Regions from separate parts of the Aliivibrio logei genome, predicted to be linked through region 2. Evidence: predicted binding sites of a transcription regulator. Region 2 holds the regulator's gene; each other region holds the start of a gene.

Region 1 (4,272 bases), on a different contig from region 2:
TAAGTCGGCTTCCATTGATTTGAATTGCTTGTCGTTTCTAGTGCAATTTTTACGACCACCCTTTTGCCAACATTGACGTTGATGACCAAATTGCCATGCTGGAACAACGTGCTCCCACTCAATACGACTGGCTCGTTTTTCTTGTTTACGGACTTGGTATCCGCAGCTTTCTAATTCAGGGATCCCTTTCTTTTTATTTTTCCACGTAATGTCACAGCCACAATAAAAGGAGGTTGGGTAATCAAGATAGATTTTGACGGCTTCTTTTTTTGCTTTTGAGAAAGAAGAAGGAGGTGCTGCCATTACATTAACAGTGAAACTGATAGCAATAAGACTGATAACTAAGCGAATTAATTTCATAAAGTACACTACTGATTATTGTATTAATGCAGTAAGAGTAGCTTATTGTTAAAGCTCTTTATAGATAAATTGAGTAATAGAAGTTAATGATAGTAAAGGCTATTTTTTGACCATCTTTAATGGTGACTGGCATTGTCGACAAAGGTATTGAGTTTCTTTTCGTTGGACTCGGTTGTGGCGACGGACCGTTAATTCATGTGTTGTGCATTTACAGCGATACGGGAAGGTTTTTCCTTTTACTGATTCAACGCTAAAACTGTGCGTAGTTCGGGCTGGTAAATTGAAGACTTGATTCATTATACCTTGCCACTCTTTACCATGTGGTTTTACTCGACCATACAGTTTAAACGTAATTAAATGGGCAATTTCATGAGGGATCACTTCATTCACAAAGGTGTGCTGATTTTCTTCTAAGAGAATAGGGTTAATACGAATTTCCCAACCTTGAAGTCGTGCTGTACCTGCTATTTTTCCACGTTGAATAAAATTAATCGCGGGTAAGGAAAAAGGGCGATTAAAAAAAGTGGATGCCTGTTGAATGCACTGTTGCGCTTTGGCTACGGATGCTTGTTGAAGTGGGGTCATTGAATCTCTTTATCTTGAATATCACATTAACGCTTTTAACTATAAAGAGTATATGGGGCTAGAAAACAAAAAAGGAAGCCGAAGCTTCCTTTTTTAAAGAGTTTTTAAGTCTTGAATTACTTAATACCAGCGAAATCACGAAGGATGTCTGCTTTATCAGTCGCTTCCCAAGGGAATTCTTCACGACCGAAGTGACCGTATGCTGCCGTCTTCTTGTAGATTGGTTGAAGAAGGTTAAGCATTTCTTGTAGGCCATATGGACGTAAGTCAAAGTGCTGACGAACCGATTCAATGATGATGTCGTGAGATACTTTTTCAGTACCAAATGTTTCAATCATGATAGATGTTGGATCAGCTACACCGATAGCGTATGAAAGTTGGATTTCACAACGGTCAGCCATGCCAGCTGCAACGATGTTTTTCGCTACATAACGTGCTGCGTATGCTGCTGAACGGTCAACTTTTGATGGATCTTTACCAGAGAATGCACCGCCACCATGACGAGCTGCGCCGCCGTAAGTATCTACGATGATTTTACGACCAGTAAGACCACAGTCACCCATTGGGCCACCGATAACAAAACGACCTGTTGGGTTAATAAAGAATTTTGTTTCTTTATTTAACCATTCTTGAGGAAGTACTGGCTTGATGATTTCTTCCATTACTGCTTCACGAAGATCCGCAGTCGTTACTGAATCACTGTGTTGAGTTGAAAGTACAACAGCATCAATACCAACAATTTTTCCTTGGTCGTATTGAAAAGTAACTTGAGATTTTGCATCTGGGCGTAGGAAATCCAATTTTCCGCTTTTACGTACTTCTGCTTGTTGTTTAACAAGAAGGTGTGCGTAAGTAATCGGTGCAGGCATTAAAATTGGTGTTTCGTTCGTTGCGTAACCAAACATGATGCCTTGGTCGCCAGCGCCTTGTTCTTTTGGATCTTCTTTATCAACACCTTGGTTGATATCAGGAGATTGCTTACCAATTGTGTTTAATACAGCACAAGAGTTAGCATCAAAGCCCATGTCAGAATGAACATAGCCAATTTCACGAACGGTTTCACGAGTGATTTCTTCGATATCAACCCATGCAGAAGTTGTTACTTCACCACCGACCATAACCATGCCAGTTTTTACGTACGTTTCACAAGCAACACGTGCTTTGGGATCTTGTTCTAAGATCGCATCAAGTACGGCATCTGAAATTTGATCGGCAATTTTATCTGGATGACCTTCTGATACTGATTCAGAGGTAAATAGGTGTTTAGCCATGATGAGCTCCACTTCTATAGGTAATAAATTTTTAGAAAATACCCACAGTATATATAAGTCTATACGTTTAACAGTGTAGGTGTTCTTCCATCTAGACGGCCATAATAGAGAAAATTTGATTAATTACAACTCATTTGGGGTAAGAAAATAAATATAAGACATAACCAATCGTTTGCGTTCTGCAATTGGATTTATCTACAGAAACAAGGTTTTCTGTCAAAATCGTGAAAAAAAGCGCTTTATTTGCTAAGTAAACGTTTGCAGTCACTATTAGGCTTTGCGACAATACGGCGCTGCAAATTTAAGTTAATCCATAAATATGGGTAACTAATCAAGAGTTAACTAGCTCAATAAATATATAGTCCTTCGAATTCTCAGGAGCAGGCATGTCTTCACGTAAACATTTAGCAAATGCAATCCGCGCTTTAAGCATGGACGGTGTACAACAAGCAAATTCTGGTCACCCAGGTGCACCAATGGGCATGGCAGACATCGCTGAAGTATTATGGCGTAGTCACCTAAATCACAACCCACAGAATCCAGAGTGGGCTGATCGCGACCGTTTCATTCTTTCTAACGGCCACGGCTCTATGCTGATTTATTCTCTGCTTCATCTTTCAGGTTATAACCTGTCTATCGAAGACTTAAAGAACTTCCGTCAATTGCATTCTAAAACTCCAGGTCACCCTGAGTACGGCTATGCACCAGGTATTGAAACAACAACGGGTCCATTAGGCCAAGGCATCACTAATGGCGTTGGTATGGCAATGGCTGAAAAAGCATTAGCTGCACAGTTTAACCGTGAAGGCCACGACATCGTTGACCACAATACATACGTATTCATGGGCGATGGCTGTCTAATGGAAGGTATCTCTCACGAAGCATGTTCTTTAGCGGGTACATTAGGTCTTGGTAAGCTTGTTGCTTTCTGGGATGACAACGGTATCTCTATCGATGGTGAAGTTGAAGGTTGGTTCTCTGACGATACTCCTAAGCGTTTTGAAGCGTACGGTTGGCATGTAATTCCTGCGGTTGATGGTCACGATGCTGACGCAATCAATGCAGCAATCATTGCAGCAAAAGCGGATCCTCGTCCTACGTTGATCTGTACTAAAACAGTGATTGGCTTCGGTTCTCCAAACAAGCAAGGCACACACGACTGTCATGGTGCTCCACTAGGTGCTGATGAAATTGCAGCAACTAAGAAAGCATTAGGTTGGGAGTTCGGCGCATTTGAAATTCCAACAGACGTCGCTGCTGAGTGGGATGCAAAAGAAGCTGGTGCAGCAAAAGAAGCGTCTTGGGATGCTAAATTTGATGCCTACGCTGCTGCACACCCTGAACTCGCTGCTGAATATAAGCGTCGTATCAACGGTGGTTTACCTGCTGAGTGGGAAGAAAAAACATCGGCAATCATTGCTGATCTTCAAGCTAATCCTGCAAACATCGCATCACGTAAAGCATCGCAAAATGCACTAGAAGCGTTTGGTGCAATGTTACCTGAATTCATGGGCGGCTCTGCTGACCTTGCACCGTCTAACTTGACGATGTGGTCTGGCTCTAAATCATTAACCGCTGATGATTTCTCTGGTAACTACATTCACTACGGTGTACGTGAATTTGCGATGACAGCAATCATGAACGGTATCGCTCTGCACGGTGGTTTCGTACCCTATGGCGCAACGTTCCTAATGTTCATGGAATACGCGCGTAACGCAATGCGTATGGCTGCACTGATGAAAATTCAGAACATCCAAGTGTACACACACGATTCAATCGGTCTAGGTGAAGATGGTCCAACTCACCAACCGGTTGAGCAAATCGCTTCACTGCGTTTAACTCCGAACATGAGCACATGGCGTCCATGTGACCAAGTTGAATCTGCAGTTGCTTGGAAACTAGCGATTGAACGTCGTGATGGTCCTACGGCTCTGATCTTCTCTCGTCAAAACCTTGCACAACAAGATCGTGATGCAGAGCAAGTCGCTAATATCGCAAAGGGTGGTTACATCCTGAAGGATTGTGAAGGTCAACCTGAGCTTATCTTTATCGCTAC
Region 2 (4,272 bases):
TCTAGGATCCGCACTAAATACCCCAGCAACATCACTCCAAATAGTAACACGAGAAACTTCAGCTAATGCACCAATCATAGTTGCTGAGTAATCCGATCCATTACGCCCTAATAATACGGTTTCACCCTTTTGGTCACGGGCCATAAATCCAGTAATAACAAGACGACCATGAGGGTGTTGTGCTATTTGTTCTTTAAATAAAGGCCATGAAAGAACACGATCAACCTCAGGCTGAGCCCCTCTTTCTGCTCTTAAAAAATGGCGAGAATCCAACGGTGCCGATTTTAATTCAATCTGGTTTAAATAAGCCGACAACAAACGAGACGACCATATTTCACCATGACCAAGCACATCGGCTTGTTGAACTTCATTTAGCGGAGCATGTAATTGACCGATTGCAATCAACTCTTTATGCAACAATGCCTGCAATACTTCCGCCTGATCTGGCTCTAACAATTCAGAAATTAACTGTTGCTGATAATGACGCAAAGACTCCAATGTATCGTGAGCCAAACGACCATCTTTAGATAAGTTATCAATCCATTCAAGAATACGGTTTGTTGTATTACCCGCGGCAGAAACAACAACAAGATCATGCTCGTTTGAATATTCTTTTAAGATGGTTGCCACACGGCGATAACACTCAGGATCAGAAAGACTGCTGCCACCAAATTTATGTAACTGACGTTGCACCAAAGACGTTGTCATTATTTCACCTCTGCAGCCACAGCAAACGCTTGTGTAAGATCTGCGATTAAATCTCTACTGTCTTCTAGGCCAACAGAAATACGTAATAACGTCGGCACCAAACCGGCAGCAGCCTGAGCTTCATCTGACATCGCTCTATGTGTCATCGTTCCCGGATGAGCAATCAGACTTTCTACTCCCCCTAACGATTCAGCTAAAGAGAAATATTTTAACGCTTTCACAAAAACTTTAAGTTGGTCTAACGAACCGTTTAATTCAAAACTCAGCATTGCACCAAAACCCGCTTGCTGACGCTTTGCTATTTCATGCCCTGGGTGCTCAGGTAGACTAGGGTGATAGATCGTTCCCACTAACTCTTGCTGTTGTAAGCATTTTAATACTTCCATCGCATTTTCTTCATGCACTCGCATACGAGCACTAAGAGTACGAATTCCTCTCAGGGTTAAATAGCTATCAAATGCAGTACCTGTTGCACCAATGCAGTTCCCCCACCATGCCAATTCATCGGCATGTTCTTTCGTTTTAGATATGATCACACCACCAACAACGTCTGAATGCCCATTAATGTATTTTGTTGTGGAATGAAGAACGAAATCAGCCCCAAGAGTCAGTGGCTGCTGTAATACAGGAGAAAGGAACGTGTTATCAACCGCAACTAATGCACCGACTTCTGCCGCTTTTTTACAAATTTCGGCAATATCGACTACGCGAACTAATGGATTGGAAGGCGTTTCTAATAAGATCAGTTTTGGCTTTTTAGCAAGCGCTTCATCTAAAGCGGCGGCATTAGACTGATCCACAAACAACGTTTGAAAATCACCTTTATTTGCTCTGGTGTTAAAGAGTCGATAAGTGCCGCCATAGCAGTCATGAGGGGCAATAATTAAATCATCAGGACCAAGCAAGGCTGATACCATTAAATTAAGAGCCGCAGTGCCACAGTTCGTCACCACCGCACCCGCACCACACTCTAAATCAGACAATGTTGTTTCTAATTGAGTTCGGGTTGGATTCCCTGAGCGAGCGTAATCGTACGTTGGAACATCTCCAAATTCTGGAAAGCTATAATTAGTCGATAAATAGATAGGAGGCACAACCGCATTGTGTTGTGAATCGGTTTCAATGCCAGTACGAACAGCAATAGTTGCAGGTTTTCTCTCGCTCATTATTTCCCTTCCAAACTGCTATGCAGTGGTATAATCTAATCCATAAGTTATATTCTTCTACTTTACCATCACAAAATGAGACGTCAATACTTCTAGACGTCTATATATCTTTGCTTATAGACGTAAATATCGCTAGAATTAGCTCATCGCATTTTAAACAACAATAATATTAGAACGAAGGTGAGCAATGGCTGATTGGAATGGTGACTATTTAAGTCCTTATGCCGAGCATGGTAAAAAAAGTGAACAGGTAAAAAAAATTACCGTGTCAATTCCAACGAAGGTACTACAAATCCTTACGGATGAACGTACTCGTCGTCAAGTAAGTAATCTTCGCCACGCCACAAACAGCGAATTGTTATGTGAAGCGTTTCTTCATGCTTATACTGGCCAACCATTGCCAACAGATGAAGATTTACGTAAAGATCGTCCTGATGATATTCCAACAGAAGCAAAAGCGTTAATGACCGCAATGGGCATTGAATTCGAAGCATTCGACGAAGAATAAAAGTGATTAACTCCTAGCTAATGATAACAATCATTAGCTAGATCACATTTTCGATTATTTCCTACTTTCTTTATCCCCTCTGTTTTTCTGCTCATTTCAATTTTACATTACCTCTCTGTCTCATACTTACCCTATCCAATTGGCCATGTTCAAGTTCTAAAAGCGAATGATAATTTACTCTATCGGCTGTATTACAATAGTGCTAAACAACAACGAATACATTAGTGGTATTCAAGTTAACGCTTGGTGGTAAACCCATAATTTAATTCCCCCTAATAAAAAGACTTCCTCATCAATGACGTAGGAAGCCTTTTTACTTTAATTAATATATAAAAGCAGTTTACGCTTCCATGTATCCTTCTGGCATTTCAATACGAGCGACGCCTGAATCAACCGCTGCTTGTGCTACCGCTTTTGCAACTCGAGGAAGTAAACGAGGATCCATCGGTTTAGGAATGATGTAACCTTTGCCAAACTCTAAAGAATCAACACCCGCCGCTTTTAATACTTCGACAGGCACAGGTTCTTTCGTTAATTGACGAATTGCTTCAACCGCAGCCAATTTCATTTCATCATTAATCACGCTTGCACGAACATCGAGTGCACCACGGAAGATAAATGGGAAACAAAGTACGTTATTTACTTGGTTAGGATAATCAGAACGACCAGTACCCATAATTAAATCATTACGAACTTCATGAGCCAATTCTGGTTTGATCTCAGGATCTGGATTTGAACAAGCAAATACAACGGGCTTATCAGCCATTAATTTAAGCGCTTCAGGTGGCAATAGGTTAGGACCCGATACCCCTAAGAATAAATCAGCGCCTTCAATAACATCTTCAAGCGTACGTTTATCTGTGTTGTTCGCAAAACGTTGTTTATATTCATTAATGTCATCACGACGAGTGTGAATTACGCCTTTACGATCAAGCATGTAGATCTTCTCGCGCATCGCGCCACATTTAATCAGCATTTCCATGCAGGCAACCGCCGCGGCACCCGCACCTAAACAAACAATGATCGCATCTTCTAACTTCTTACCTTGAAGCTCGATAGCATTCAACATGCCAGCTGCCGTTACAATTGCAGTACCGTGCTGATCATCGTGGAATACAGGAATATCACAACGTTCAATTAAACGACGTTCAATTTCAAAACAATCAGGGGCTTTGATGTCTTCTAAGTTAATACCACCAAAAGTATCTGCAATGTTCGCTACTGTATCTACAAATTCATCAATAGTGCGATGTTTCACTTCGATATCAATCGAATCTAGACCGGCAAATCGTTTGAAAAGTAATGATTTGCCTTCCATTACAGGTTTTGAAGCCAGAGGACCTAAATTACCTAAGCCTAAAATAGCCGTACCATTTGAAATAACCGCAACCATATTGCCTTTAGATGTGTATTTATAAACATCGTCTGGGTTTTTCGCGATTTCACGTACTGGTTCAGCTACTCCTGGGCTATAAGCCAAAGCAAGGTCTTCTACCGTATCGGCGGGTTTAGTCAGTGCTATTTCAATTTTACCCGGCGTTGGGTAAGCGTGATAATGGAGAGCTTGTTCGCGAAAATCTTCAGACATGGGGTTTTCCTGAATGCTAATAAATATAAGAGAATTGTTTCAAAATAGTAAACTATATAATAGTTGATCTAGCTCAAACTTCATAGTCTTCGCTTACAGATCGTACCAACAAAAATGTCGGGTTAATTAATGATTTTATGACTTAATTTCAAATAAGAAAGTGACCTTACTCTGAATTTTAGACATAAAAAAAGGAGTCCTAATGGACTCCTTTCTTATCGGAAATTGGTAATTATTTTTTAGAACCAATTGCACCGAAACGTTTGTTGAAGCGATCAACACGGCCGCCAGTATCTACGATA
Region 3 (4,272 bases), on a different contig from region 2:
AATATAGCTTCGCTTTTTCTATTTAATACACGATATTTAAGCCGCGTTAACTTGCCATTTCTTACGTAATGCTTTTGCGGCTTTTACCATGTTTTCAAGCGCAGCTTCTGTCTCTTTCCAGTTTCGAGTTTTAAGGCCACAATCTGGGTTCACCCATAAACGCTCTACAGGAACTTTCGCTGCTGCTGTCTCAATTAAACCGATAATCCATTCTTCACTTGGAATATTAGGTGAGTGAATATCATAAACACCCGGTCCAATTTCGTTTGGATAATTAAAATCTTCAAACGCTTTTAATAATTCCATGTTTGAACGAGACGTTTCAATCGTTATCACATCCGCATCAAGTGCCGCCACCGATTCAATAATCTCATTAAATTCGCTGTAACACATGTGGGTATGAATTTGTGTTTCTGATTTTGCACTGGCTGCTGAGATCTTAAACGCTTCAACTGCCCAATCTAAATACGCTTTTTGATCGCTCTTTTTAATCGGCAAGCCTTCGCGAATCGCTGGCTCATCAATTTGAATAATATTAATGCCCGCTTGCTGAAGATCTGACACTTCGTCACGTAACACGAGAGCTAACTGCTGTGCAATTTCTTTGCGGGTAATATCTTCACGTGGAAACGTCCAACCAAGAATGGTAACGGGACCCGTCAACATTCCTTTCATTTGTTTTTTCGTTAAAGATTGTGCATATTGAGTCCAATCGACAGTAATTGGGGCTTCACGCTCAATGTCTGCAACCACGATAGCTGGCTTAACACAACGAGAACCGTAACTTTGAACCCAACCAAATCGTGTTGCTTGAAAGCCATTTAAGTTCTCCGCAAAGTATTCAACCATGTCATTACGCTCTGCTTCACCATGCACCAATACATCAAGATCTAAACGCTCTTGACGCTCTACTGCATCGGCAATATGCCCTTTCATCGCAGCTATATAATCTTGCTCATTCAATTTACCTGCACGATACGCACTACGCTGTTGACGAATATCAGACGTTTGTGGGAATGAACCAATGGTTGTGGTTGGTAATAATGGTAACCCTAATTTTTCAGCTTGATGCTGCGCTCGTACTGAATACGCTTCTGCGCGCTCTGCCAATGCCGGGGTAATCGCCGATAAGCGCTGTTGCACTGCCGGTTTATTAATGTGATCTGCGGTTTCTCGTTCTCGTAATGGTTGACTGTATTGATGACACGCTAGAATTGCGTTTTGGTTGCCATCAAGTGCATCCCCCAACAATGTCACTTCTTTTAGCTTCTGCTTAGCAAACGCAAACCACTGTGTTGTTTCTTGTGATAATTCCGTTTCTTGCTCCAAATCTACAGGGCTATGCAGCAGAGAACACGAACTTGCAATCCATAACTTCCCCCCCAGTTTCGCTTTTACTGGCTCTAGTTTTTCATGCAAGCGCTCTAAATCTGCTCGCCATACATTTCGACCATTGACAGCACCAACAGATAATACCCAGTCTTTAGGTAATGCATTCACAATAGTATCTAATTGCTTAGGAGCTGCTGATATATCAATGTGTAACCCATTAACCGCTAGCTCTGTAATTTTATCTAAATGATGTTCAACACCATCAAAATAAGTGGTTAGAAGTAACTTCACATCACTTTGGATCACTTGATAAGCAAGCTTGAAGGAATCTGCCCATGCTTTTGGTAATTCAAGCGCTAAAATAGGTTCATCAATTTGAACCCATTCAACACCCAATGCTGATAATTTTGAGAAAATAGCTTGGTATGCCGTTAATACACGCGGTAATAATGAAAGACGATCAAACCCTTGCTCAACTTCCTCATCGTTAATTTCTTTACCTAACCATAAGTAGCTTAGTGGGCCTAAAAGTACGGGTTTAACGGTATGACCTTGTTTTTGTGCTTCTGAAATTTCTTCAAACAATTGTGACCAACTGACGTTGAATTTATCGTCTTTTGAAAACTCAGGAACAATATAATGATAATTGGTGTTGAACCATTTCGTCATGTCTGAAGCCGCTTCACCACAACCACAGCTATTTTGTGATTGACCGCGGCCAACTCTAAATAAGGTATCTAAATCAGGAAAACCGGTATTGTGACGTGCAGGTACATGACCTAATAATAAACTTGTCGTTAATACATGATCATACCAAGCAAAATCACCCGCAGTAACAAAATCCAATCCAGACGCCGCCTGATCATTCCAATGACGCTGACGAAGCTCACTGCCTACTGATAATAATTCTTTTTGTTCGATCTCTCCGCGCCAGTATTTCTCTTGTGCGAACTTAAGTTCACGTTGAGCGCCTACTCGTGGATAACCTAAAATATGCGTTACTGTTTTTGTTTTCAATTCTGTTGTCATTGCTCTAATTCCCTTAGCCGTTTGGATGGCTAAACAATGACTCTTTTCTTTACCTGGCACAACGGAGAAATATTCACATTGATTATGAATTTATTTCAACAACAATAATTTTTTAATTAAAGTATTAACATCATTTAGCCGTCTAGATGTTTACTTTAACGATTTTTCACTTTACTGTGAAGATTATTGAACTGACTCAAACGGAACTTGAGGAATTATAATGATTGAATTAAAACACCTAAAAACCTTAGTCACACTTAGAGATACGGGATCATTAACCGCAACAGCGAATGCCCTACACCTCACTCAATCAGCACTGTCTCATCAATTAAAAGATTTTGAAACTCGTCTTGGTGGCACTGTTTTTTTACGGAAAACTCGCCCAGTCAAATTTACGTCTGAAGGTGAAATACTGTTAACGCTTGCTGATGATATTTTGCCTAAAATGGCCAGAGCTGAATATGACATCGCAAGTTTAAAAGAAGATCTTCATGGAAGGCTGCACATGGCTATCGAATGTCATTCTTGCTTTCAATGGTTAATGCCTGCAATTAAAGAGTATCAAGTCGGTTGGCCAGAAGTAGAATTGGATTTTTCATCTGGCTTTGGTTTTGAACCTTTACCGGCATTAGTTAATGGCGATTTAGATCTGGTTATCACTTCTGATATTCAACCTCGAAATGAAGTACATTACGAACCTTTGTTCGATTTTGAAATACGTCTGGTCATGGCAACCAATCACCCTCTTGCAAGTAAAGAATACATTGAACCGGAAGATTTGATCGATCAAACCATGATGACGTACCCAGTACAAAAGCAACGCTTGGACGTGGTTAAGCATTTTTTATCGCCAAACAACGTTGAACCCGCTAAATGGAAGCAGGCAGAAAACACATTAATGTTAATACAGATGGTATCCGCAGGATTAGGGGTTGCAGCATTGCCGAATTGGGCAATTAGCGAATTTTCACGACAGGGGTTGATTGAAAGTAAACCATTAGGGGAAGGGTTATGGCGAAGATTGTTCGCTGCCGTTAGAGACAGCGAACATGATAAAAAATATTTACAAGCATTTTTCTCTACTGCGAAACAGCAGAGCCAGAGTCATTTAGATGGTATTAAAATGACTTAAATGAGGTATGTTTAAAATCATTTATTCTTAAATTGATTCGTTAATGGGTCATATTTATAACCCAAGCCACTGAGCTTGTCTTGAACTCCTTCTGTATCAAGCTCATACATTCTGGATAATTCTTCTAGACTGTGACATTCCAATCGCAATTTTTCGTTAATGATGCCGAGCAGAATTCCACTTTCTAGGCCATGAGCATTACTTAAATCCAATCTTCACCCTCCATGTTACTTAAGAGACAAGATTAGAATAGACCAGATTTTGGAAGTAAGGCGTGGGCTACATCACAAAAAACAACTGAAATTGATAATAACCAGAAATAGCCATAATAATGCTTGCTGGTACTAAAAATTGCCATTTAGCGGCTTGCTTATTAAACAAATGAAAGTTCCATAAACCAAGGCTCAGTAACATCAGTCCTAAACCAATCCCCAACTTAACGGCCATTCTGTCTAAGAAGATTTCATGAATACTTAGGGTTTGACATAGTAAAATAACAACCATCACTATGCCGCTAATAATTCCACTGATGGGTAATAATCGATGAAATGCCTGTAAGCGAGTTCGTGCCAACGTTAATAAAAGATGAGTTAACAGAGCACCAAATAAGAAAGGACCAATAAGAGCAAAAAACAATTGCGTAAATGAGCCAGAGCCTAACGCTAAGTTAACAAAACTTGCGGCTGCAAACCCATTTGCTAGAGCCATAATAATTAGAGGCCCTTTATCTCGAGTTTTACTGGTTTTAACACTAAAATAAAACCCAGCAATGGCAATAG

What was found. Region 2 encodes MetJ, which represses methionine synthesis genes. Its sites were predicted from a motif close to TTAGACNTNTANANGTCTAA; they were not measured.
Region 1: the regulator MetJ is predicted to act here: its motif matches at 2,268-2,287, upstream of metK (methionine adenosyltransferase).
Region 3: the regulator MetJ is predicted to act here: its motif matches at 2,496-2,515, upstream of metE (5-methyltetrahydropteroyltriglutamate--homocysteine S-methyltransferase).

Annotation. Positions count from the first base shown of each region.
Region 1 is NZ_MAJU01000013.1:109,489-113,760, forward strand. It holds gene A6E04_RS13680 (endonuclease) at 1-360, opposite strand, end outside; gene A6E04_RS13685 (SprT family zinc-dependent metalloprotease) at 460-945, opposite strand; gene metK (methionine adenosyltransferase) at 1,062-2,216, opposite strand; gene tkt (transketolase) at 2,603-4,272, shown strand, end outside.
Region 2 is NZ_MAJU01000006.1:117,516-121,787, forward strand. It holds gene A6E04_RS03710 (bifunctional aspartate kinase/homoserine dehydrogenase II) at 1-708, opposite strand, end outside; gene A6E04_RS03715 (O-succinylhomoserine (thiol)-lyase) at 708-1,874, opposite strand; gene metJ (met regulon transcriptional regulator MetJ) at 2,062-2,382, shown strand; gene A6E04_RS03725 (malic enzyme-like NAD(P)-binding protein) at 2,723-3,970, opposite strand; gene rpmE (50S ribosomal protein L31) at 4,203-4,272, opposite strand, start outside.
Region 3 is NZ_MAJU01000011.1:29,948-34,219, forward strand. It holds gene metE (5-methyltetrahydropteroyltriglutamate--homocysteine S-methyltransferase) at 37-2,361, opposite strand; gene A6E04_RS10685 (LysR substrate-binding domain-containing protein) at 2,582-3,493, shown strand; gene A6E04_RS10690 (DUF4250 domain-containing protein) at 3,511-3,705, opposite strand; gene A6E04_RS10695 (hypothetical protein) at 3,773-4,272, opposite strand, start outside.